Magnetococcus sp. PR-3: one gene and its partner. The protein of the gene in region 1 interacts with the protein of each later gene in a pairwise test. Links are inferred from orthologs where the notes say so. Each region holds a gene or a part of one and is shown in the gene's direction. Other genes may lie near its edges.

Region 1 (11,689 bases):
TGGAATCCCGGTTACTGGAGGCCAATCCTCTGGCTGCTCGTCGTTTTGTGATGAAAGGGGGGCAGCTGCATGTACTGCCTACATCTCCCCCTGGTTTTTTGAAAACACCCCTCTTTCCTTTTATGGCCAAACTCCGTTTGGGCTTGGAGCCCTTTATTGGAAAGGGAACCAAAGAGGAGACTATTGCCGAATTTGTCACCCGACGTTTGGGTAAGGCTTTTTTAGATTATGCCATTGAGCCCTTTGTCTCTGGCGTCTATGCCGGTGACCCTAAACAGCTGTCCGTTCGGGCTGCAGTCGCCAAAATTTATGCCCTTGAAGAGAAATATGGATCCCTAATCAAAGGGGCCTTTGCTATGGGTAAAATCCGTAAAGCAGCCGGTATGCCCCGTGGTCGTATGATCTCTTTTGACAAGGGGATGGAGGTTCTACCTGCAGCCATTGCTGAAAAATTACCGGATGGCTGTGTGGAAACCAGTGCGGAAGTGACCGCTCTAACCTCAGTAGGGGATCAGTGGCAGGTACAATGGACGCGGGATGGAAAAAGCCAAACTCTCACCGCCAGTCAGGTGGTTTTGGCCACCCCAGCTCAAGTGACCGCCAAACTGTTACGTCCCATGAGTACAGAAGCTGCAGATCTTCTGGAAGGGATCCGTTATGCCCCGGTTGATTCTGTGGCGTTGGGCTATGAGACAAAAGATGTGGCCCACCCGCTGGATGGATTTGGATTTTTAATTCCCCGTAATGAGAAGGTCACAACCCTGGGTGGACTCTTTTCCACCACCCTGTTTCCTGGTCGGGGGCCGGAAGGTAAGGCTTTGATGACCTGCTTTATTGGTGGTATGACCAATCCCGGTATTGCTGAGTGGTCGGAAGAGGATGTGGCCAAGCAGGTGGATCAGGATATGATGGCTGCCCTGGGGATTAAACAGGGGGCAGAGTATGTGCATATGACCCGCTATAAAACCGCCATTGCCCAATATGAGTTGGGCCATTTGCAGCGGGTAGGGGAGATAGATGAGGCTTTAAAGCCTCTCAAAGGGCTACATTTGCGTGCAAACTGGCGAGATGGGGTCAGTGTATCGGATTGCGTCTTAAACGGTGAGAAGAGCGCTCAGCGTGTTCTAGAGGGTATGTCCTGATGGAAAGATTGATTGTTCTGGATACTGAGACCACCGGTTTTGATCCCAGGGAGGGCCACCGCATTGTTGAAATTGGTTGTGTGGAACTGATCAATATGCGTAAAGGGGAAGAGCGGCAGTGGTACATCAATCCAGAACGGGAGATCCCTGCGGAAGCTACCAAAGTTCATGGTATTACCGATGAAGATGTTGCTGACTGTAAAAAATTCAAAGAGATGTATCATGAGTTTTTAGAGTTTATCGGTGAGGATCAAATGGTGATCCATAATGCCGAGTTTGATATGCGCTTTTTGAATGCGGAGTTAACCCGTCTTAATAAGCGGCTGGTTATGCCGATGGATCGCTCCATTGATACCATTCCGCTGGCCCGACGCAAGTTTCCTGGTTCTACTGTCAATTTGGATGCCTTGTGTAAACGTTTGGGGGTGGATAACTCTGGCCGTACCTTCCACGGTGCATTACTGGATGCTCATCTCCTGGCAGAGGTGTATATCGAGTTGATGGGGGGAAACCAGTTCAGTCTGGAAATGGCTGGGGAAGAGCGTTCTGAGGAGGAGGCTGCCGCACAACAGGTTGCGGAAGAGGCCAGTTCAAAGGAAGGGTTACTCATGGCAGCACGTGACTGGAAGGTCAGTGATGAAAGTATGCAAGCTCATGAAGCCTTTTTGACACTGCTGGACAAAGAGTCTGGTGGGTCTGTGTGGAATAAAAACTAAGGGATTTGATCTCCCTGTTAAGTCTGATGGAGTAAACCAGTTTATGTTACGTCTGTTTATTGTTTTATTCTCCCTGACCTTGAGCTCACAGGCCATGGCCATGCAGTTGTTGGATCCCTGCCGGGCTTGCCATAAGGATAATGGCCAGCCTGTTAATGTAGATACCACCCCCCTGATTGGTAGTCAGAATGTGATGTATATCATGGGGGTATTACAAGATTACGCCATGGGTAAACGGCCCACAGAAGTGGCTGTACATAAAGAGATTCCTCAACAACTTCACATGATGTATGGCGCCCACTACTCTCAGCAACCTTGGGTCAGTCCCTGGCAAGCGGTGGATAATAAACGCGCTGATCGGGGTAAAGAGCTCATTGGTGGCTGTGAACGGTGTCATCGTGAGGGGGGGAAAGTGCAGTATGATGACAACCCCCGTCTGGCGGGTCAGCGTATGGACTATCTACGTCTACGCATGGCACAGTTCCGTAAGGAAGGCCGTACTCCTCCACAGCCTAAAAAAATGCGTAGCTTTATGAAAGAGTTAAGTGATGAACAAATAGAAGATGTCATTCACTTTTATGCAAGAAATCGATAAATAAACAGGTATGAACCGTAGGGTTTTCCACACATGCTTGGGGTCTTGATAAACGTGATATACTGAGGCTAAGTAACACAAGGATTAAGGGGTGCAACCATGGCACAGCACCAATCCAGTCACCAAAAAGCAGAGAGTCAGGGTATCTCTTTGGTTGAGATGCTCATTGGTCTGGTCATTATTGGTGGTTTGTTGGGCATCGTCATGGTGGGGATAGATCTGCAACGGAATGCCGAGAATAAGCGCATCGCTCAGCTTTATATTGGGGGATGGGCCAAAGCTTATAACCACTACTACGAACGTATGGGGATCGTACCGGGAGATCAAAAAAACCAACGCAGTGGGCTAACGAACCTGCCGTTGAGTGCCTCTTTTGCCGAACTGTTTTCCCAGGCAGGTGTGCCCATACCTGTTACCCAGCAGGGGCAACCAGTTAACCGTTACCACTATTTTGATGATCAAGGTAACCCCCACCAATTGCATATCGCTTTTGAGGCGATTACCGTTCCTTCACCTGAGGTGGGTGTGGGTTTGTTGGGCAATGTTATGCGCCTGGAACAGGTATCCCCCCGACTGTTTGCTACTCTTGAAGCTCAGGTGGATGATCAACCCTCACCAAGTGGCGGAGAGCTCCGTTGTCTATCTACCCTGAATATGGCTGAAGATAACCCCATGCGGCTGCGCAATAAGAATAAGGCCCATCATAGCTTTGTTTGCTGGTATAAAATGCGTTTTTAAATCATTTTATGGGGGTTCATTGATGGGTAGTATGGATTAAGTAAACCTTTCCTTTGGCTTTTAAGTTTACTAAGCTGTGGGCCATGTCTGATCCTCACCTTGCATACCGTCACTTCTGTCAATCCAGAACAGAGGTTGGTCAACTACGCCAGCTGCATACGGTGCAGCCGTTGGCCCATGGTCGTATTCTGCGTCATGGGGTGGAGTTGGTTAATTTTTCAGCCAATAACTATGCAGGTTTGGCGGATCATCCCCTACTTAAGCAGCGGGCCATGGCATGGACAGAGAAGTGGGGGACAGGTGCCCAGGCTTCCCGTCTGGTGTGTGGTGATCTGGAGCCTTTTGAGCGGATTGAAGCTCGTTTGGTTGCAGGTAAGGGGTCTGAAGCTGCTTTGGTCCTGAATGCAGGTTATCAGACCAACAGTTCGCTGATTCCTGCACTGTTGGATAAAAAGGTACTGGGTGCCGAACCTTTGGTCTTTTCAGACCGACTAAACCACGCTTCCATGCACCACGGCATGCAGTCAGCCGGGGTTAAGCAGATACGTTATCGACATGGGGATTTGGATCATCTGGAATCCCTACTTAAAAAAAATGCTGAGCACAAAGGGCCCCGCTTCATCCTATCCGAAACCGTTTTTAGTATGGATGGTGATCGTATTGATGTGGGTAAACTTGTGGCGCTGAAGCATCGCTATGGTGCTTTTCTTTATCTGGACGAGGCCCATGCGACGGGTGTTTTGGGTCCCGATGGCTTTGGTTTGTCAGCGGCCTATCCAGGTGAAGTTGATCTGGTCATGGGTACCTTTAGTAAAGCGCTGGGGGGATTTGGGGCTTATGTGACCTGTCGCCGTGAATTGCGGGATTATTTGGTTAACCGGGTGAGTGGTTTCATCTATAGTACCGCTCTGCCTCCGGCTGTACTGGGTGCCATGGATGCCGCATTGGAGTTATTACCGCAGATGGAATCTGTCCGTCAGCGGGTTTTATCCGGGGCCGAGCAGGTGCGGGCCGCTTTTCATCAAGCGGGTTTAGATACCGGGAACAGTTCAACCCCAATTATTCCGGTTATTGTGGGGGATGAACGCAAGACATTGGCCTTAAGTGAGCGTTTACGCCAAGCTGGCATGTTGGGTATTGCCATCCGACCACCGACGGTTCCGGAAGGGACCAGTCGCTTACGGTTGTCGTTGAGTGCGGCCCATACGGATGCCGATTGGCAACAGTTGGCCCAGTTGGTACCAGCCTGTTTACAGGATATGGATTGATGACCTTATGGATGATGCATGGTTGGGGTTTGGGTCGTGGTGTATGGCGGCCTATGCTGCACCATTTTGGGGGTTACCCCACGCTTAAGGCAGATATGGGATTTTTTCATCCCCAAGGTCAAGCCAGTATAACCCAGCCTGAAGGGGCGTGGATTGGTGTTGGTCACTCCATGGGCTCTTTGTGGTTGTTGAAGAGTTTAATGGGGGAAGCAGAAACCCCGGAAATGGAAGCCATTGCCAAAGTAGGAAACCAGTGTAAGGGTTTGATTTTTATTAATGGTTTTAGTCGTTTTCATCAGGGGCGTGATTTTCCTCATGGGGTTGGTATACGGGTGATTGGGCGTATGCGCAAACAGTTGCCGGTGGATGCGGCTCAGGTCTTAAAGGATTTTGGTAGCCGTAGCGGTATGCCACCTATGGATCTACCCTCTATGGCCATTCCCCACCCCCCTCAATTGGATTGGGGGTTGGAGGCGATCAGTCGTTGGGATGGACGTGATCTACTGGCTCAATGGGATCGACCGTTTAAGGCGATTGCCAGCCGGGAAGATGCCATTGTGACTCCTATGATGAGTGAAGCGATGTTTACACCCCAGCAGCTACAGTGGGTAGAAGGGGCCAGCCATCTTCTACCTTTGACCCATGGCCAACAGATGGCCGCAGCAATTAATACCAGTTTGGAGTCGTGGTTATGAACCTGCCCAGAGGGGAAGGCAACCGCAATGGACGTGTGGGTAAAAATTTTGGTCGAGCGCTAAACTACCATCGTAAAGCGTTGGTACAGCAACATGTAGCCGATGAGTTGGCCGACCGTTTGGGGGATTTTCCCCTACCTGATAATCCACGTATTCTGGAAATTGGTTGTGGTACCGGTTTTTTAAGTCGGCACTTGGCCCGTCAATGGCCAGAGGCAGAGTTTATCTTTACCGATATTGCACCACAGATGGTTCAGCGCTGTCAGTCCCATCTATCAGATCTACCAGGTAAACGCCGTTTTATGGTGATGGATGGAGAACACTGCTCGATTAGTGGCCCTTTTGACTTGGTTGTTTCAAGTCTGGCCATGCAGTGGTTTCAGGATCTACCTGGATCTTTACAGAGCTTAACTTCACTGCTTAAGACCAATGGTCTGCTGGCTTTTGCTACCCTGGGGGATGAAACCTTCAGAGAGTGGCAGGGGGTATGTGCCCAGTATGGGGCCCCCTTTGGACGTCCTGACTATCCCGATGCCGATCAGTTACAGGCCATGTGGCCCACAGGCGGGGAAGGGGATGTAGAAGAGGATCATATTCCGGTGGCCCACGCCTCCGGTCATGGCTTTTTACGCGCTTTACGAGAAGTTGGTGCGCATCAACCCTCTGGGCATCATCGTCCGGTATCGGCGGCACTGATGCGCCGTATGCTGCAGGCAACCCAGGGTGGACAACACGGATTTACGGTGACCTATCATGTACTCTACGGATTCTACACACGCAGTCTCGACGACCGACCCATCCACTAATTTGGAAAATCGGGGCGTAGAGCCGGGTATGAGCGGTAGTGAATGGCTCGATACCATCGCCACAGCTGCTTTGGCAGGTCAGGTACCTGATCAACAGAGTGCACGGCGTATTTTAACTGATCCCAGTGTGGAACTGTTGCCTCTGATGCAGGCTGCTTTTAGGGTGCGTTTTCATCATTTTGGGCGCGGGGTACGCATCCATATCCTCAATAATGTGCAAAATGGTTACTGCTCTGAGGATTGTAATTACTGCGTTCAAGCGAAAAACAGTAAAGCCCCTATTCAGAAATACGCCATCAAGAGTGATGAAGAGATTCTTGATGGCGCCCGTAAGGCGTATGAGTCAGGTGCCTACCGTTACTGCATGGTCTCCTCTGGGCGTAACCCCCATGCGGATCGTATTGATCATATGTCCAAGCTGATCAAGGAGATCAAATCTCGTTGGCCAGTGGAGGTGTGTCTCTCCGCAGGGTTCTTGGATGCAGATAAAGCCCGTGAACTGAAAGAGGCAGGCCTGGACCGCTACAACCACAACCTCAATACAGCCGATGGTCACTACGGCTCTATCTGCACAACCCACAGCTATGGGGATCGACTAGATACCCTGAAGCAGGCCCGTAGTGCTGGGTTGGAGGTGTGCAGTGGTATTATTATCGGTATGGGTGAAAAGCCTGAGGAAATTATTGAGGTTGCCTCCACTCTAAGGGGGTTGAATGCCCGCTCTATTCCGGTCAATTTTTATGTGCATGTGGAGGGGTCCCAACTGGGTGAAGTCAACCAGTTAACCCCAGAGTATGGTTTGCGTGCATTGGCGCTGTTCCGTTTTTTCAACCCTGATGCTGAGGTACGTGCTGCTGGTGGACGGGAGAGCAATTTGCGGGGGTTGGAGTCGATGGCTCTCTACCCAGCCAACTCCCTATTTGCGGAAGGTTATCTGAATACATCTGGTCATGTGGCGGATAAGACCGTTAAACTGGTCGAAGATGCCGGTTTTTTTGTGGAGAAGATTGAAGAGGATTAAGACCTCTTCTAGGCAGGAGCCAGACCATGTTATCCACCACTTTCCGTATGGGAGCAGCTTGTCTTTGCCTGGTGCTATTGGCAGGTTGTTCCGATTCCCGACCCAAACAGAAGAATTGGGAGCCTTTTGTAGAGTCCTATCTACAAAAAAAGCAGACGCTTCAGGATCTTCCCAGTGACTACTTTCTTAGGCCTGAGCGCTGGGACCCTCTACTGGAATATCTGGGGTGGGAGCTAGATATGGACCAGGAAGGGGTTGAGCGTGAACTGGTCTTTCGGGATGAGAATTTTTCTATGGGACCTGAGATTGTCTTAGGGGATGAATCCCATGAAGAGGGTGGTCTGCTGGGTAGTTTAAAGCAGAAAATTCAGGCTGGTAAAGAGGCCTTGGGTATCGTTGGTGAAGCGATGGATGAAAACCCGGAACTGTTGGATGCCCTACGGGATGGTGGCGTACGTGATGCACTTAAAGGCATGGACCGGGCCTATTTGGAAGATAAAAAAAGAGAGCTGATGGGGTTGGCTGAATCGGCTGGGGTTGATGGCAGTTACCAACCTTCGGATATGGAACGTAAGGCTCTGCAAAGTGTTGGAAAACAGTTTGGTGTTTCTGAAAAGCGGATGCAGAGTTTGGAAAATCAGGCTGAACAGTACCGGGATAAATTACAGTGATTGATCGTGTTCCTATGCCTGGGGTGTTTGTAACTGGTACCGATACCGATGTGGGTAAAAGTGTTGCCAGTGCTTGGTTATTACAACAGTGGCAGGCTGATTATTGGAAGCCCATTCAATCAGGTTTAGAAGGGGCTACCGATACCGATGTGGTCTCCCACCTGGCTGGCCTGTCTGCAAGCCGTGTACACCCTGAACGCTTTCGTTTGCAAGCACCGATGTCTCCCCACGCTTCGGCAGCCCTAGAGGGGGTTTCTATCCAGCTAGAGGATTTTCAACGGCCCCAAACCACAGCCCCTTTGGTGGTGGAAGGGGCAGGTGGTGTCTTGGTACCGATCAATGATCAGTACACTGTATTGGATCTTATGGTCAAACTGGCGTTACCTGTGGTGGTGGTAACCCGTACAGGGTTGGGTACCATCAACCATACATTACTGACATTACAGGCACTCAAAGCTCGGGGGTTGCGTGTTATGGGGTTGATTGCCTGTGGCGCAGAGCATCCCTCCAATTTTAAGGCCCTAAAGCACTACGGTGAAGTGCCTATTCTGGCCCATATTCCCGTTTTGCAACCCTTAACACCTGAAACATTGGCATCTGTGGCGTGGCTGTAATCTCCAAACGGTGCTTAACAGCATAAAAGCCTAGAAGTGGCATTAACGGCGGCTTTCCATCAGATATTTCATCCCACCTTTGTGAATAGTTTAAGCCATGACAGATCTTATCGACCTGGACAAACGCCACTGTTGGCACCCTTTTACCCAGGCTCAAACGGCTCCTGATCCGATCCCTATTGCTTCTGCTTCCGGGGCGACCCTGACAACGACAGAGGGGCAGCAATGGATTGATCTGATTTCCTCCTGGTGGGTGACGACCCATGGTCATAGTCATCCAGTGGTGGCTCAGGCCATTGCGGATCAGGCTAAAACACTGGAACAAGTGATCTTTGCCGGTTTTACCCATGCACCGGCTGTTAATTTGGCCAAGGCGTTATCGGACAAATTGGGGGGTGATCTGGATCGGGTTTTTTTCTCGGATGATGGCTCCACGGCTGTGGAAGTGGCTTTAAAAATGGCCACCCAGTACCACATCAATCAAGGAACACCCCGTCATCGATTCATAGCTTTTAGGGGTGGCTACCACGGGGATACGGTTGGCGCCATGTCCATGGGGCAGGGATCTGGTTTTTTTGATGCCTTTTCTAACATGATGTTTCAGGTGGATCTGTTGGATTATCCCAGCACCTGGATCGGTGATCCCAGCCCAGAAGCCCGAGAGGCCATTGTACTGAGTCAGTTGGATGATTATCTCAACCAGCATGGTGACCAGTGTGCTGCATTACTTATGGAGCCTTTGGTACAGGGTGCTGCAGGTATGCGGATGGCCCGGCCTACTTTTATTCAGCAATTGATGGCCCGCTGTCGAGCTGCTGGGGTGTTGGTGATCTTTGATGAAGTGATGACAGGTTTTGGTCGAACAGGATCTCTGTTTGCCTTTCAACAATGTGGTGATCAGCCGGATATTATATGCCTTTCCAAAGGGTTAACATCCGGTTTTATGGCCATGTCTGTAACGGTTGCACGGGAGCCTATCTATCAGGCTTTTATGGGGGAGGGGTTTGATAAAGCTTTGGCTCATGGCCACTCTTTTACGGCCAATCCATTGGGTTGTGCGGCGGCTTTGGCCTCTTTTCAAGTTTTTGAGCAAGAGCAGACCTTGGATCGAATTGAAAAAATTTCCGCCATTCATGAACAGCGCTTAGCGGTTTTTAACAAGCATAAAAAGGTGGTTCGTCCTCGACTTTGTGGCTCTATTGGTGCCATTGATCTGGTGGTTGAGGATAGTGGCTATGAAGCGGCGATTGGTCCTCAGTTAAAGGCCTTTTTTGCCAAGAAAGGTCTTCTGCTTAGGCCATTGGGTAATACCGTTTACATACTCCCCCCCTACTGCATTAGTGATGATCAATTGCATAAGGGGTGGGATGCCATTGAAGAGGCCGTTAAGACCTTGCTGTAAGCTGGTAACAGGAGTTGTGTGGTATCTGCCATGGGGATTAAACATTCGTTTAATCCCCATTGGTTTTTTTAGAGGGGGGGAAAGTGACCCATCCTTTAGGGATTGTTTGTCTCACCTTTTTGGTTTCCCAGCAGTAGGGCGGACTCTTTGACCTGACCGAGCTGATCCAATAGACGGGCAGCAGCCTCTTTGGGGGATTCTGGTAGCAGTCGGTCATCGCTGGCGGATGTTTGGCTTTTGGAAAAGGCCAGTTTAACATAGTGGAGCAACGCCTCTTCCAGATCGCCTAGGGATTCAAACATCAACCCCTTTTGATAATCCAGAAGCCGTACCACGGTTGCGTGATCTGCACGGGTTTCCAGTTGAGCCTGGAGAAGCCCTGCCTCATGTTCCCGGCCACCACGGGTAAAATAGAGAAAAGCTTCGGCCAAAGGTTCGATCAGATCTCTGGGCAGTAGGTTGGGTTCACCGTTGGCTGCTGATGGGGTGAGCCGCTCCAATACCCGCTCTAGAGGAAGATCTTCCACAGCGGCACCCAGTGCCATCAGTCGTAACCGTACCAGATCACTATCAGGGCCACGCTCCTTACCCAGCAGTGCCACCGCTTTGTCCACCTGCTCTTGCCGCATCCAGGCCTCTGCAAAAGCCGCACGGACCGGTTCGGTCAAACCATCTAACGCCAAACCATCCGGGGTTAATAGGCCACCAGGTGCGGTTAATCCAATAGGATTTTCAAGCTCTTTTTTAAGCAGTTGTTGCAGGTAAAAAGCCTGTTCCAAACCATGGTTGGACATGACGGTTTCACGCAGTAAACAGCGGCGCTCCATCAAATTTTTAACCGCTGCGGTTACTTTTTTGGTGGGTGTAAGTGGGGTTGTTGCCCACTGATGGAACAGCTTGGCGTGGAGGATGCGGATCTCTTGCCCTTCGGCCACACCTGGGTTATGGGCCAGGGCTGTTTCTAGATCAATCAGTAGCTTGGGGGTAACCGCTTTTTTGGCAGCCTGTTCAACCTGCATACGTACCATACGGTAGAAAATATGCCGGGCTTCACGGGTTTTACGCGCAGCTTTGGGCAGCTGTTTAAGCCAGTTGCGCCCTTGGGTAAGCTCCCCCTGCGCCAAGGAGAGTTCCGCCATGGCCACCAGCCACTCAGCATCTGGTGATGGGCGATCTTTGCGTTCTTTGTATAGCCCCAGCTGTAGACGGGCTCGATCAAGCGAGCCCAACTTTAACTCACAAATACCGATACCCCGTTGGGCAATATAGGCTTTGGGATGTTTGGGGTTTTCGACCAAAAAGTGGGAAAAACGGCCTCTGGCTTGTTGAAATTGACCCTCAGCAAGTTGGGCTTGGGCCATCATTAAGACCAAATCAGAAGATTGATCAATCATGCCAACCGGCAGGCTTTCCAGCATCTCCAGGGCTTCACTGGGGCGGTTAAGTGCCATCTGGGCTCGGGCGATGAGCTCCCGCCAGCTCAGGGCTGTGACCGGGGCTCCACTGCCACGATTCAGGGCTTGTTCAGCCAGGATCAATGCCAGTTTGTGGTGCCCTTGGTCCAACACACGACGGACCCCGTTAGGCGTGAGGGGAAAAGGGCGGCCAAAGGAATCAAAACCGGTTAGGGAAGAGGATTCAATGGTATCGGGTGGTGCAATCGCACTACCCTGGGGAATAGCCTCTTGGGCTTGGGCCTGACCCCAAAACAGGGATGTAGTAAGCAGCATGACAAGGGCTGTTGATTTTGAACATCTATCGCCAACCCTGTGTCGCTGTTTCATCACTTTTTCCCCGGAATGACCAATGGCTCATAGTGTTCCGTTGGCTCTACCCGCTCACTATTGCAGCTTTGCAAGCCCACGGTGATAACACCTAAGAGTAGAATCAGCAGAAGAAGCATCTTTGGCCAACGTCGTTTGCTGCTGCGTCCACCACCCAGGCTGTCATAGCGTACTCTGCGATTCATGATGTGAACCTCATCCTTTAGTGTCACATGGGATGCGATTGGCATCCAAAAC
Region 2 (12,790 bases), on another replicon or contig:
ACCGTTAAGCCTGGATGTTCCGTTTAAAAGAGTGCGATAAAGGGTTTGCAGAAAAGCGTTAGCCTTGAAATGAATAGAGCATTAGGAAAAGTTTAATCTAATCTGTTGGGCCATAGTAATAGTTCTTTTTCCTGATTGTCAGCGATGGAAAAAGGGAGGAGACTAGATGCTACTTTGTCGGTGTGGGTTACCCTGCACAGGCAAAAGCGATCCATGGTGTGAATGTCCGCATGTCCGGTGATGGCATTCACCTTTGCAGTTTGCGCTGCTCTGTAAGCCATGATCCGCATCCTCTCCTGAAGCCCTGCCAATGACAGGGCTTTTTTTTGTCCGTCGATCTCCCCATATCCTCTTTACTCGTTCCGATAAGGAAAGGTCCTATGCCTCTTTTTTTTGTGGGTGACAGCTTTGTTGCTGGTGTGGGTGATCCACACTATCGTGGCTGGGTTGGGCGGCTTTGTGCACAGTTTGGTGCGGATTTGACCCTCTATAATTTAGGGGTTCGCCGTGAGACCAGTCAGGATATTGCCCGGCGTTGGTTGACCGAGGTCCAACCCCGGATAATTCAAGATGAGCCGTGCGGGTTGGTGTTTGCTTTTGGGGTGAACGATTCGGTGGTGGAGCTGGGTGAGCCGCGGGTTGCCCGATCTCAGAGTTTGGCAACCAGCCGGATGTTGCTTGAACAGGCAAAACAGCTGGGTGCTGTTTTACAAATTGGCCCACCGCCTATTGATGATGCCGATATCAACAACCGTGTGTCCCTATTGGATCAAGGCTTGGCTGACGTGGCTGACCAGTTGGCTGTCCCCTACCTTTCGGTGTTTGATCAGCTCAAGGATAACCCCATCTGGATGGAGCAAGTTCGCCAAGGGGATGGGGCGCACCCGGGTGGTGAGGGGTATGAGGCGCTGGCAAGGCTGATTGCCCTGTGGTCACCGTGGCAGGCTTGGATGGATCAAATCAACAGGGGGTAAATAGGGTTTTACCCCCTGTTGGTTGTTAGGAAAAAAGAACCTGAGAGAGCTTGCTGCGATAGGCCGACGTGATGGGGTGGGTCTGGCCGAGCATTTCAAAAACGTTTAAGACCAATTTGCGTGCGTGATCTTCCCTGTAGTGGCGGTCCTGCTTAATGGCAAAAAGCAGTTGATCCAGCCCCTCTTCATACTGCTCTTGGCCGATTAATGCTTGCCCCAGTGCAATGCGGTGTTCCAAATCTTCCGGGTTTTCATCCACTGAGCGGCGCAGGGCCTCTAGATCATGGTTGGTATCCTGAAAAACCATTTTACTCTGTAGGGCCTTGGCACCGGCACTGTTGAGCCCCGCAGGGGTTAAGCGGTTCATCAGTGCTTGGGCTTCTTCTGCGTTGCCTTGATCCAAAGCCAGCCGTGCCAAACCAATCAGCGAATCGGTATGGTCCGCTTGAGATTCAACCCCCTTCAAAAAGAGCTCTTTGGCGGCATGTAAATCACCACGCTGCTCAAAAAGGTTGGCCTGTGCGGCCAACTTATCGGCCATGGAGGGAATGGCTTTGTCGAGGAACTGACGAATGCCAGACTCTGGCATGGCCCCGGTAAATTCATCGGCAATGGCTCCATCGATGATTAATTTACAAGCGGGAATACCTTTAACCCCAAACTGTTGTCCCAGTTGAGGGTTCTCATCAGAATTGATTTTCGCCAGCATAAACCGGCCATCCATTTGCGTCGCCAGTTTTTCCAAAATCGGGCCTAATGAGCGGCATGGGCCACACCAGGGCGCCCAAAAATCTACCAATACCGGTACACGGTGCGATTGTTCTATGACCAGTTGGTTGAAATTATTCAGGTCAACATTCATGACCCACTGAGAATCGGCCATACAAAAGCTCCACTTGGCTGGTAATGAAAAAAAGGCGCTCCACCAGGATCTTGCCAACCACTGGCTAAGGTCCGGGTTCGCTGACACCATACCATTTCTTGATCATTTTTTAACAGCGACCTCTGTTTATGGTGTTGCCTGCACCCAAGGGGGCGTTGGGCCTACTCATCTATGGCGCCGATGCGTGAGTTCAGTCCACTTGTTTAAAGGAGGGACGCTTACCTACGGGCTGGCCTGTAGAGAGTAGGAGGAGAATAGTCCGTATGCCTCTGTATAGTTGACGCATAGGCCGAAAAATAAGCCAGGCGGCGTGCCTGTGTTATCAGGGGTTCACCAAGGGGCTCATCCCAGCCGCCATACGAGAGAAAAGACCACAGTGAGGGCGTTGGCCGCTTAAGTCACACGATAAGGGGGCACTCGTTTATGGGGCGTGCACCTCTTATTCTTCTCTTCCCCTGCGGCCTATAAATTGTGGCGTGTCCTCAGCATACGGTCGTGCTCTCTTGCAGGGGTCCCTCACACAAGGAGGGTTGCCCGCTAGCGTTGATTGTTAACGGTTAGCACGAGCTTTATAACGTGGATAGGCCGCTGTCTGAGCGGCAAGCTCGATGGCAGGGATGCCTGCACTATAGATCGACCATCTCTACCTGATCCAAAGGTATCTCTTCTAAAAAGCGCTTGGCGACACTGGTAAAACGGGCAGCTTCATCGGTGACGAGGTATAGGATGGATCGGGGGAGGTCACCTTGGTTGGGGGTGATGACATCACTCAGCCGATTTTGCAGTTCATCTGCAACGGCATCTGCCGAGTCAACCAGTGTGACGGCATCTCCCATGACCGATCCAATGATCTCTTTAAGAACCGGGTAGTGGGTGCAGCCTAGAATTAAGGTATCGATGCCGCTCTCTAAAAGTGGGGCAAGGCTCTCTTGTACAATCAGTTCTGTGGCTGGGTGGTGGGTCCATCCCTCTTCTGCCAAAGGCACAAACAGAGGGCATGCTACATCGGTTACCTCAAGCTTGGGGTCTAAGGTGTGTAATGTGTTGCGGTACGCACCACTGGTGATGGTTGCGCGGGTGCCTATTACACCAATACGTCCTTGCTGCGTCGCTTCAAGGGCTGTGCGGCAACCAGGTACAATCACCCCCTGAACAGGAAGCTGGGGTTGGTGGGCACGTAAAGCACCCAACCCTAATGCAGAGGCGGTGTTGCAGGCAGCAACCATACCCTTAACGCCGTGTCGCTGTAGATGATCCGCCACTTGCAGGGTATAGCGCTCCACCGTGCGTGGAGATTTGGTGCCATAAGGTACGCGCGCGGTATCCCCCAGGTAGATGAAGGATTCCTGAGGAAAACGGCGGGCGAGGGCACGTAGTACGGTAAGGCCCCCAACGCCGGAATCAAAAATGCCAATGGGGCGGGTATCACTGGATGGTTGCGTTCTCATAACAAAGCGCTCCTGAAGAAAAGAGAGACCTAGTGTACAAAATCCTTAAGTAAATGGAATGGGTTGACGAAAAGGTTCAAACACAGGCGTACAATCCTATTTTGCAGGTTGGGCTGTTGGTCTGTTAACCCATTGGAATATAGTGATGTCAGCGTGAATATAGCGTGCGCTTGACGATCGGGTGAAAAAGTGCTTGCAAATGGGTGGTGTTCTGGCTATTATCCCCGCTCTTGCACGACGCGGATGTGGTGGAATTGGTAGACACGCTGTCTTGAGGGGGCAGTGGCGCGAGCCGTGCCGGTTCGACTCCGGCCATCCGCACCATCATTTTTTGACCATTTCAGTTTTTCTAGCATAGCAGAGCCGTTGAGCTTGTTCGGGCACCGCCAACCCCAAATCCCCTGGATTGGCTCCGGACTCTGCTGCCCCATCGGTCCGTCAAAGCTGTTGAGTATCGCTGGGTACTGTCTTTACAGTATCGGTATCTATTCCTCTTTGACGCCCCAAAAGCCGCACTCTTCACTGAGTGCGGCTTTTGTGTTTTTATGGCCAATCTGCAGCGATGATTTGGTCTGTGGTAAGCGTTCCCAGTGGGCATAGACACGAGGCCATCTACCGGCTCCAACCTTTTTTACCGCAATCTAGCCCTTCTCGTTTCAATCCATCTCCACCTCGTTTATGATCAAATTCTGCTTCTTTTCGGTTGTTTTCAGAGCCATTGCTCATCCATTAACCCGTTAGCATTTGGTATCGGTATCTCTATGAGCGCCCCTTTTGTCCACCTGCATGTCCATACTGGTTACTCTCTGCTGACCTCTACCGCCAAGCTTAAGCAGATAGTCGGCCGTGCGCAGGAACTTCAAATGCCCGCCCTGGCGTTGACCGATCAGGGTAATCTATTTGGTGCCGTACAGTTCTACTCAGCCTGTCTGAAGGCGGGTATCAAACCCTTATTGGGTGCTCAGGTCTATGTGGTGCCAGATCACCAGAATAAAGAAGAGCGGGTGGATAAAGAGGTGCGGGATCAGTTGATTCTGCTGTGCCGGAATGATGAGGGCTGGAAAAATATAATGCGTCTCATCGCCAAAGGGCACCTGGATGGTAGCCATGGCCAACCCCGTATTGATCTGAACATGCTTAAAGCACACAGTGCTGGTTTGATCGCACTTTCTGGGGGGGCAAAAGGGGCGGTTGGACGCCTGTTAAGCCAAGAGATGCATGAGGAGGCAGAGGCCGCGGCGCAAACGCTCCATGAAATTATGGGGCATGATGGCCAAATGCCCAATTTTCATTTGGAGTTACAGCGCCATGGTGAGCCAGGAGAAGAAGCGCTGGTTAAACGCACCGTTGCTCTGGCGGAAAAGCTGAAACTGCCCATCGTCGCCAGTAATGATATCCACTATATGGACCCAGGGGATGCCCCTGCGCGAGATGCGCTCTATTGTGTGGGCGCTGTGCGCACGCTTTATGAAGAGAACCGCCCACGGTTATCGGACCAGTTTTACTTTGCCACCCCTGAGCAGATGGTGGAAAAATTTTCGGACCTGCCAGAGGCTATTGAAAATACACGGCGCATTGCCATGCGGTGTAATGTCCAATTGAAATTGGGCACCCCCATGCTCCCAGATTTTGACCTGCCAGAGGGGCAGACTCTGGAAGGGGAAATGCAGGCTCAATCTGAAGAGGGGCTTGAGGAGAGGCTAGAAAAATATGTGTTGCCTCGCTTCCCTGATGAGGAGCATGAGGAGATTCGCCGTCGCTACTATGAGCGTTTGATGTATGAACTGGGCATTATTAACCAGATGGGTTTTCCCGGTTATTTTTTGATTGTATCGGACTTTATTAAATGGGGTAAAGAGCAAGATATTCCCGTGGGGCCGGGGCGGGGGTCGGGGGCAGGTTCTCTGGTGGCCTGGTGTCTCTCTATTACCGATCTGGACCCCATTCGTTACACCCTTCTTTTTGAGCGCTTTCTTAACCCAGAGCGGGTAAGTATGCCGGACTTTGACGTCGATTTTTGTATGGATCGTCGTGAAGCTGTTATCGGTTATGTGCAGGATAAATATGGCCATGACCGGGTTGCACAGATCATTACCTTCGGCACCATGCAGGCAAAAGCGGTGATTCGGGATATTGGCCGTGTGCTTGAGTTCCCCTATGGCCGGGTAGATAAAATCGCCAAATTGGTCCCCAATGTTTTAGGGATTACCCTTAAAGAGGCATTGGAGCAGGAGCCGCGTATGCGGGACCTGATGGAGGATGAGGAAGAGGTTGGACATCTCATTAATCTGGCCCTCTCTTTAGAAGGTTCGCCGCGCTCTTGCGGGACCCATGCTGCGGGTGTGGTGATCTCCAATGGTCCGTTGACCGATACGGTTCCCCTGTATCGTGACCCCCGCTCAACCATGCCGGTTACCCAGTTTAATATGGTGGATGTTGAACGGGCGGGTTTGGTTAAGTTTGACTTTTTGGGGCTAAAAACCCTAACGGTGATCGACAACACCCTGAAAATCGTCAACCCCCGTCGTGCAGAGCATGGGCAAACCGAAGAAGAGCGCAGCCCTATTGATATTGCGGCCATTAATATTGAAGATGAGCGGGCCTTCCGGCTATTGATGGATGGACGTACCAAAGGGGTGTTCCAGCTGGAATCTTCCGGCATGCGGGATATCCTGAAGAAGCTGGCCCCAGATACCTTTGAAGATATTATTGCGCTGGTAGCACTCTACCGTCCGGGGCCTTTAGGTTCTGGAATGGTCGATGACTTTATCGCCCGTAAGCATGGTCGCGCGGTGGTGGAGTACCCCTTACCCCAGTTGGAGCCAATCCTTAAAGAGACCTATGGGGTGATCCTCTACCAGGAACAGGTGATGAAAATTGCCCAGGTTCTGGCGGGTTACTCCCTAGGGGGGGCGGATCTGCTGCGACGGGCCATGGGTAAAAAGAAACCGGAAGAGATGGCCAAACAGCGCACCATTTTTATGAGTGGTGCGGAGAAAAAAGAGATTAACCCTGAAAAAGCGGGTTATATCTTTGATCTTATGGAGAAGTTTGCCGGTTACGGGTTCAATAAATCCCACTCTGCAGCCTATGCTCTTATCTCCTACCAGACCGCTTGGCTGAAGGCACACTATCCGGTGGCCTTTATGGCCGCGACCCTCAGTGCAGATATCAATAATACGGAAAAAGTGGTGCACTTTGTCCGGGAGTGCCACGACATGTCTGTACAGGTTTTACCGCCGGATGTGAATAAATCAGAGGTGGTGTTCTCTGTTCAACCGGGTGCGGGCGATGAAGATGCGGTGCGCTTTGGCTTGGCTGCAGTGAAAAATGTGGGTGAAGCCCCCATGTCTGCCTTGGTCAAAGCACGGGAAGAAGGGGGAGCCTTTACCTCTTTGCTGGATCTATGTCAGCGCACGGAAGGGGGTAACCTGAACCGTCGTACCCTGGAAAACCTGATCAAGTCAGGGGCCTGTGATGGTTTGGGTGAAGGGAACCGGGCTGCCTTAATGACGGGCTTACCAGAGGCACTAAACCGGGGTAACCAACATCAAAAAGATCAAGCCTTAGGGTTTATGAACCTCTTTGATGATGCCGAGGAGGAGGCGGGTGAAAGTGCGGATAACTGGCAGTTGCCAGAAGTCCCTGACTGGCCTGAAGAGGAGCGGCTTGAAAATGAAAAAGAGGCGTTGGGCTTTTATATTTCCAGCCATCCACTACGCAAATATGAAGCAGAGATGCGTGATTATGGGTTAATGAGCATCTCTGAGCTTAAAGAAAAATATGGGCCTGGTGGAGAGCCCATTGGTAGCGATGGGCGGGTATCGGTACGGTTTACCGGGGTGGTTGTTGAACGTAAATTGCACCGCACCAAAAAGGGTGACCGTATGCTGTTTGTGACCTTGGAGGATATTCAAGGTCAAATGGAAGGGGTGGTTTTTCCTGATGCTTATGTGGCCAACCGAGAGATCTTGGAAGAGGAGGGGCCCTTAATCTTTGAAGGTCAGGCCGAAGTTCGGGATGAAGAGGTTAAAGTAGCGATTAACAGTGCCATTACACTGGATGCCTACCGCCGCAATGCCTGTCGATTTTTACGGGTAGAGGTTCCTGCCGGACTATTAAAAGGGGGCGCTATGGATGAGTTGATGTCGATCCTGCAACAACACCACGGGGCCGATGGTTGCCGCACCGCATTGGTGGTGCGGATGGCCAAAGCGCGGGTGACCATGGATCTGGATAAACCAGGTTTGGTGGTGCCCAGTGATGCTTTGCTCGATCACCTTATCCAACGGTTTGGGAATGGGGCCGCCAGTTTTAGGAAGTCCCTCAACCTTCCGCCAGTGTGATGAACGAACCGATGAAAGTACGGGGAAATGGAAGATGTTGGTGAGAAAGTGTGATTATTGTTGAAGATATGCGGTAGAAATTGAATTTTAAGCTGGGGTGTGGTGGTATTGTTACTATGATTTTTACGGGGCTCTGTTTTGGGGTGATGGCATGTCGACAATTTTATTTATTGATGATGATGAAGTGATGTTAACGCTCATTTCGCCACAGTTGGAAGATTTTGGATATCAGGTCATCCAAGCCTTTTCAGGCCGTGAAGGTATGGATGCCCTGCAGGCTGAATCGATTGATCTGATTTTGACCGATCTGGATATGCCCGATATGAATGGTATTGAGATGCTCGGTATGATCAAAGCTGACCCAAAAACAGCCCACATTCCAGTTGTGGTCTTAACCGCCCATGATTATCCCCTATTGGAAGATCAGGCCAAAGAGCTTGGGGCTGACCTATTCCAATCCAAACCTGTTGATGTGGCGCGTCTGCACCCGATGTTGCAATCCTTGATTGGTAAGGGTGCCGTGGCATCCCCAACTTTGTGATACCTGCGGGTAATGGCCAGCTCACGCACCACACCGTTTTTATCATGGCTCTTTGTGTTTGTTCTGTTTGTTCTGTTTGGGACAAGCCCGTCCCTTGCTGCGCCTGCGCTTAAAAATGATCTGCAACTGCATCTAAAACAAATGGGTAAGATCCGCATGTGTGTGGATCCGAACTGGATGCCCTATGAACGCATTGATGCACAAGGGCGTCATGTGGGGATGGCTGCAGACTATATGCGTTTGTTTGAACAGCGACTTCGGACCCCCATTGAACTTGTTCCCACCAGTAGTTGGCAGCAGAGCTTGAACTATTCCCGCGAGGGAAAGTGTGACATCCTCTCTTTGCTCAATGAAAGCCCACAGAGACGTCAGTGGCTTAATTTCACCTCCCCCTATCTGCGTTCTCCCGTTGTTATGGTGGTCAAACGTAATCGGCAAGATGGCTTGCAGGATATTGCCCATATGAAGGGGCTCAAGCTCGGAATTGCCAAAGGTTATATCTTTGAAGAGACCATTAAGCCTTACCACCCAGACATTGTTCATGTCTCTACCAGCACCGTTGATGAAGGTCTGGCGATGGTGTCCAACGGTCAGTTGGATGGATCATTGGCCTCTCTGTATGTAGCGGCTCAGCGTATACGGCAGTTGGGGTTGGCCAATTTGATCATTGGTAAAGTGGCGGGCCCCCCTATGTCATTACGGGTGGGGGTGCGTAAAGGGCAACCGAAACTGTTGGCCGCCCTGCAGGCGGTTGTGGATGGTTTGCACCAAGAGGATCATATCCGTATTCGCAGTAAGTGGCATCCTGTGGGTGGCGAGAGCAACATGGAGGGGGCTCGGCAGGTGCTTACGGGTCAGCAGCAGGCCTACCTAAGGGATAAAGGTGGGGTCAGTTATTGTGTGGATCCCAATTGGATGCCCTATGAGAGGATTGATGAAGCGGGCTACCATGTGGGGATGTCTGCCGATTATATGGCGTTGATGAGTCGCCGTTTGGGGGTCCCTTTCCGTTTGGTGGCCAGTCAATCCTGGAGTGATACCCTGCGTATGACCCGTTTGGGGCAGTGCGACATCATTACCATGGTGCATAAAACCAAACCGCGGATCAGTTATCTGAATTTTACGGAGCCCTATGTCTCTACCCCAGTGGTTTTAACCACACGCAGTGATGTGGCTTTTCTGAGTGGTTTAAATGATGTAGAAGATGCTGAGGTTGGTGTCCCAACCGGTTTTGCCACCCATGATATGATCCGCCATGACTACCCTTGGGTTCGCATACGTGATGTTGAGCATGTTCAGCAGGGGTTGCAGAAGGTTTCTCGCGGGGAGCTGTTTGCTTTGGTGTCTGCCTTACCTGTGGCCCACTACGGCATTATGCGTGGGCAGTTAGATAATCTTAAAATCTCTGGTCACACCCGCTATACCCTGGACCTAAGAGTGGGTGTGCAAAAACAAGAGCCACTGCTCCATGAAATTATGCAGCAGGTTGTGCGTAGTATTACCCCAGAAGAACATATTCAAATTCGCCAAAAATGGGGTGGTAATCCGCAGGTTACCCAGATGGATTATCAGTTGATGATCCAGGTGGGGGTTGGCATGTTGATTGTTTTTATGCTGATTATGGCTTGGAACCGTAAGCTCACCTTGCTCACCCGCCAGTTAAAACAGGCCAATCTTCAGGCGCAACAGGCCAGTGAAACCAAAAGTCTGTTTTTGGCCAATATGAGCCATGAAGTGAGAACCCCCCTCAATGCCATCATTGGTATGTCTCGCCTAGCTCAGGATTTCAATGAAGAACATGTGCGCCAGGATTATATGGTTAAAATCCATGGTGCCTCCCAAGCTTTACTGGCCATCATTAATGACCTGTTGGATTTCTCTAAACTAGAAGCGGGTAAGCTGGAGTTAGAGCTTACGCCATTTCAGATAGATGATGTCATTGCCAATATCAATACCATTTTGGGCCATAAAGCGGTCCAAAAAGGGTTGACGTTGCGCTATACGGTGGATCAGGAGGTGCCTGAATATCTGCTGGGTGATCCTCTGCGCTTGGGGCAGGTGTTGATCAATTTGGTCAGTAATTCTGTTAAATTTACCGATCAAGGTCATATTATCATTCGGGTGGAGAAGGTAGCGGTTAAGGATAAGGCCGTTCGACTACGTTTTTCGGTAAAAGATACCGGTGTGGGCATCTCTCAAGCAGGGGTAGAGGGATTGTTTGAGGCCTTTACCCAAGCTGATAACTCCATAACACGTCGCTTTGGGGGAACAGGTTTGGGGCTGGCCATTAGTCGTGAGCTGGTGAGTGTGATGGGGGGGGAGATCGAAGTAGAAAGTGAGTTGAGTGTGGGGAGCCGTTTCTATTTTGAAGCGGATTTTCAGGCGATGGAGATGGAACTGAGCTCGCCAGTGCAACCGGTTTGGCATGGTCAACTTGCGGTCATTGTGGATGCGGATAGTGAAGAGCAAAACTATCTGGTACGTATTTTAGAACGTTTGGGACTGCAAACCCGTACCTTCTACGATCCAACACCTCTGTTAGGGGACAACTTCTCCCAACTGGACCCCGCCCCCCGTTATCTGTTTATCCGTGAAGAGGTACTCTCTCTCAGTGCGTTGGGGCATCTCTCTGATCATCTGCGTCATCATAGTGCGGACACAGAGATGAAGCAGATTCTCTTATGCCGTCGACAGCATGGTGTGGCGCGCCAAACCCGTGAAGCCTTGATGATGGATGAACTGCTGTTGGAGCCGTTACATAGCCAACAGATCCGGCGCATGCTTAACCAGCTTGAAGGTGAGCAGGTTGGCCCTCGTTGTCTTTCTGAAGAGGGGGTTATCGCAGAACGTTTACGCCGTATTCATCATGCTAAGGTGCTGTTGGTGGAAGATAATCCGCTTAATCAACAAGTGGCGGTGGCCTTCGTTGAGCAGGCGGGTATGGAGGTGTCGGTTGCTGAAAATGGTATGCGTGCTTTAGAAATGGTTCAGCAATCCCCTTATGATCTGGTGCTCATGGATATCCAAATGCCCATTATGGATGGGTTGGAAGCCACCCGGCAGTTGCGGCAACTACCCGGTTTAAAACAACTTCCTGTGGTGGCGATGACGGCCCATGCCATGCCGGGTGAGCGTGAGCGTTCTTTAGAAGCAGGGATGAATGATCATTTGACCAAACCGGTCTCTCCTGAAGCGATACAACAGCTATTGATCCGCTGGATTGAGCCAAAGCATCCGGCGCGGGTTGGCACCAAGATCGTCTCAGCCAAGGCTGTTGCAACACCCCCACCCAAAGTTTCTATTGTGGCGCCTGATAAGGGTACCGAAGAGCAGGTCGACCCTGACTTTACAGCTACCTTTGCGGGGCTTAGCCAGTTGGATACGCTGGTGGGTCTAAACCGCACAGGGGGAAATGCCAAACTTTATCAACAGTTGTTGGAGGGGTTTTTAGAGCGTTACCAAGATGCCCCCATCAAACTGGAGCTGTTGGTTGATAAAAAAGATTGGAACGGGATAGGGGATCTGGCGCATACCATCAAAGGTGTCGCTTCTTATATGGCCGCAGAAGCTTTGGTTCGTGCTGCCCAGGGCATGGACCAAGTGATCAAACAGCAGCAAACCCACTCTTACCAAGATGCGGTTAAGACCCTTCAGCAGCAGCTACAACTGGTCTTGGTCGAGCTGCAAGCATGGCATGAGCATATGCAACGTGAGGATACAGCCTCCCCCTAGCCCCCACCTTTTGCTCCGTCATGGATGATCTGCTCCTCTCCCCCTTTTTCTTCTCGACCCTTCAAAAAAAATAGACTCTCCTTTTTTGCCTGTATTTTTTGACAGCTCTCCCTCAGGAGGGCGGCAAAAAATGCACGGTTTATGTCGTGTCAAAGCTTCTCCTGTTTCTGAGTTGTTCTTATCTGTTTGTAATATACGTAGTTTTTATGTGAGTTGTTTTGTTGGCCCGGGGTTTGCTTCGTAAAAGTGAGGCAAGCTATCGAACCATGTTTGGCAGTCATTGAAAAAGGCTCTAATCGAGTTCGTTAAAAAAAAATCGGTCGGGATGCATTTTTTTCTAAAGTTTCTTAAAGCAGTGCCGATACAAAGAACTGGAGGGGTAGGTTTTTACGGAAGTAACCTCTCTCTCCAGGGGATAATAAGAAAGTAGCGTACGCACCACCCAAAAATGGGGGGCGTACTCGGAGCACACGCCCTTTCCACCGAACATACGGTGGGGCTGCCAACAACGGGTTGACCCGCAGCTAAGAAAAAGGGGCGAGGCAAGGATAGGCCGAAGGTTGCGTTCAGCAGGGACTGCGGGCGCACCAAGGGCAAGGATGTTGCCCTTAGCCACTTTTAAAAAGACGAATCAAGAGATAACGAGGAAGGTCGCCATGCCTATCACCATTAACGACTCCCTATTTGCAGCTCAGCAGAGTTCAAACCAGCTGTTGAAAGTTAAAAATGAGAGTGAGAACTCCTTTGAAGCACTCGCTTCTGGTTTAAAAATCAATCAGGCTGTTGATAACCCCGGTTTGATGGGGATGATTAGCCGTCTGACCAGTGAGGTTCGTGGTATTAATACGGCCCGTCAGAATATCAAC

The links.
Region 2: the proteins of dnaQ (region 1) and dnaE interact in binary tests that used the Escherichia coli proteins (3 or more experiments, as listed by UniProt). The link is inferred for Magnetococcus sp. PR-3 from one-to-one orthologs.

Annotation. Positions count from the first base shown.
Region 1 is NZ_JBAHUQ010000039.1:13,210-24,898, forward strand. Bases 1-2,999 are described here. They hold dnaQ (DNA polymerase III subunit epsilon), read left to right. Parts: upstream 1-1,141; coding sequence 1,142-1,858; downstream 1,859-2,999. Other genes in these bases: hemG (protoporphyrinogen oxidase), read left to right, coding at 1-1,142; V5T57_RS18030 (c-type cytochrome), read left to right, coding at 1,902-2,453; V5T57_RS18035 (type II secretion system protein), read left to right, coding at 2,553-2,999. Also shown: more of V5T57_RS18035, read left to right, coding at 3,000-3,191; bioF (8-amino-7-oxononanoate synthase), read left to right, coding at 3,275-4,459; V5T57_RS18045 (alpha/beta fold hydrolase), read left to right, coding at 4,459-5,154; malonyl-ACP O-methyltransferase BioC, read left to right, coding at 5,151-5,960; biotin synthase BioB, read left to right, coding at 5,989-6,981; V5T57_RS18060 (hypothetical protein), read left to right, coding at 7,008-7,652; bioD (dethiobiotin synthase), read left to right, coding at 7,649-8,266; bioA (adenosylmethionine--8-amino-7-oxononanoate transaminase), read left to right, coding at 8,364-9,668; V5T57_RS18075 (tetratricopeptide repeat protein), read right to left, coding at 9,764-11,398; V5T57_RS18080 (hypothetical protein), read right to left, coding at 11,452-11,637; panC (pantoate--beta-alanine ligase), read right to left, coding at 11,648-11,689. UniProt on the Escherichia coli protein: DNA polymerase III is a complex, multichain enzyme responsible for most of the replicative synthesis in bacteria. The epsilon subunit contain the editing function and is a proofreading 3'-5' exonuclease.
Region 2 is NZ_JBAHUQ010000026.1:55,998-68,787, reverse strand. What follows is about bases 3,752-7,851. They hold dnaE (DNA polymerase III subunit alpha), read left to right. Parts: upstream 3,752-4,066; coding sequence 4,067-7,651; downstream 7,652-7,851. Other genes in these bases: V5T57_RS14120 (response regulator), read left to right, coding at 7,803-7,851. In the rest of the region: V5T57_RS14145 (GDSL-type esterase/lipase family protein), read left to right, coding at 381-974; V5T57_RS14140 (tetratricopeptide repeat protein), read right to left, coding at 1,000-1,857; murI (glutamate racemase), read right to left, coding at 2,484-3,305; more of V5T57_RS14120, read left to right, coding at 7,852-8,192; V5T57_RS14115 (transporter substrate-binding domain-containing protein), read left to right, coding at 8,205-11,924; V5T57_RS14110 (flagellin), read left to right, coding at 12,581-12,790. UniProt on the Escherichia coli protein: DNA polymerase III is a complex, multichain enzyme responsible for most of the replicative synthesis in bacteria. This DNA polymerase also exhibits 3' to 5' exonuclease activity. The alpha chain is the DNA polymerase catalytic subunit.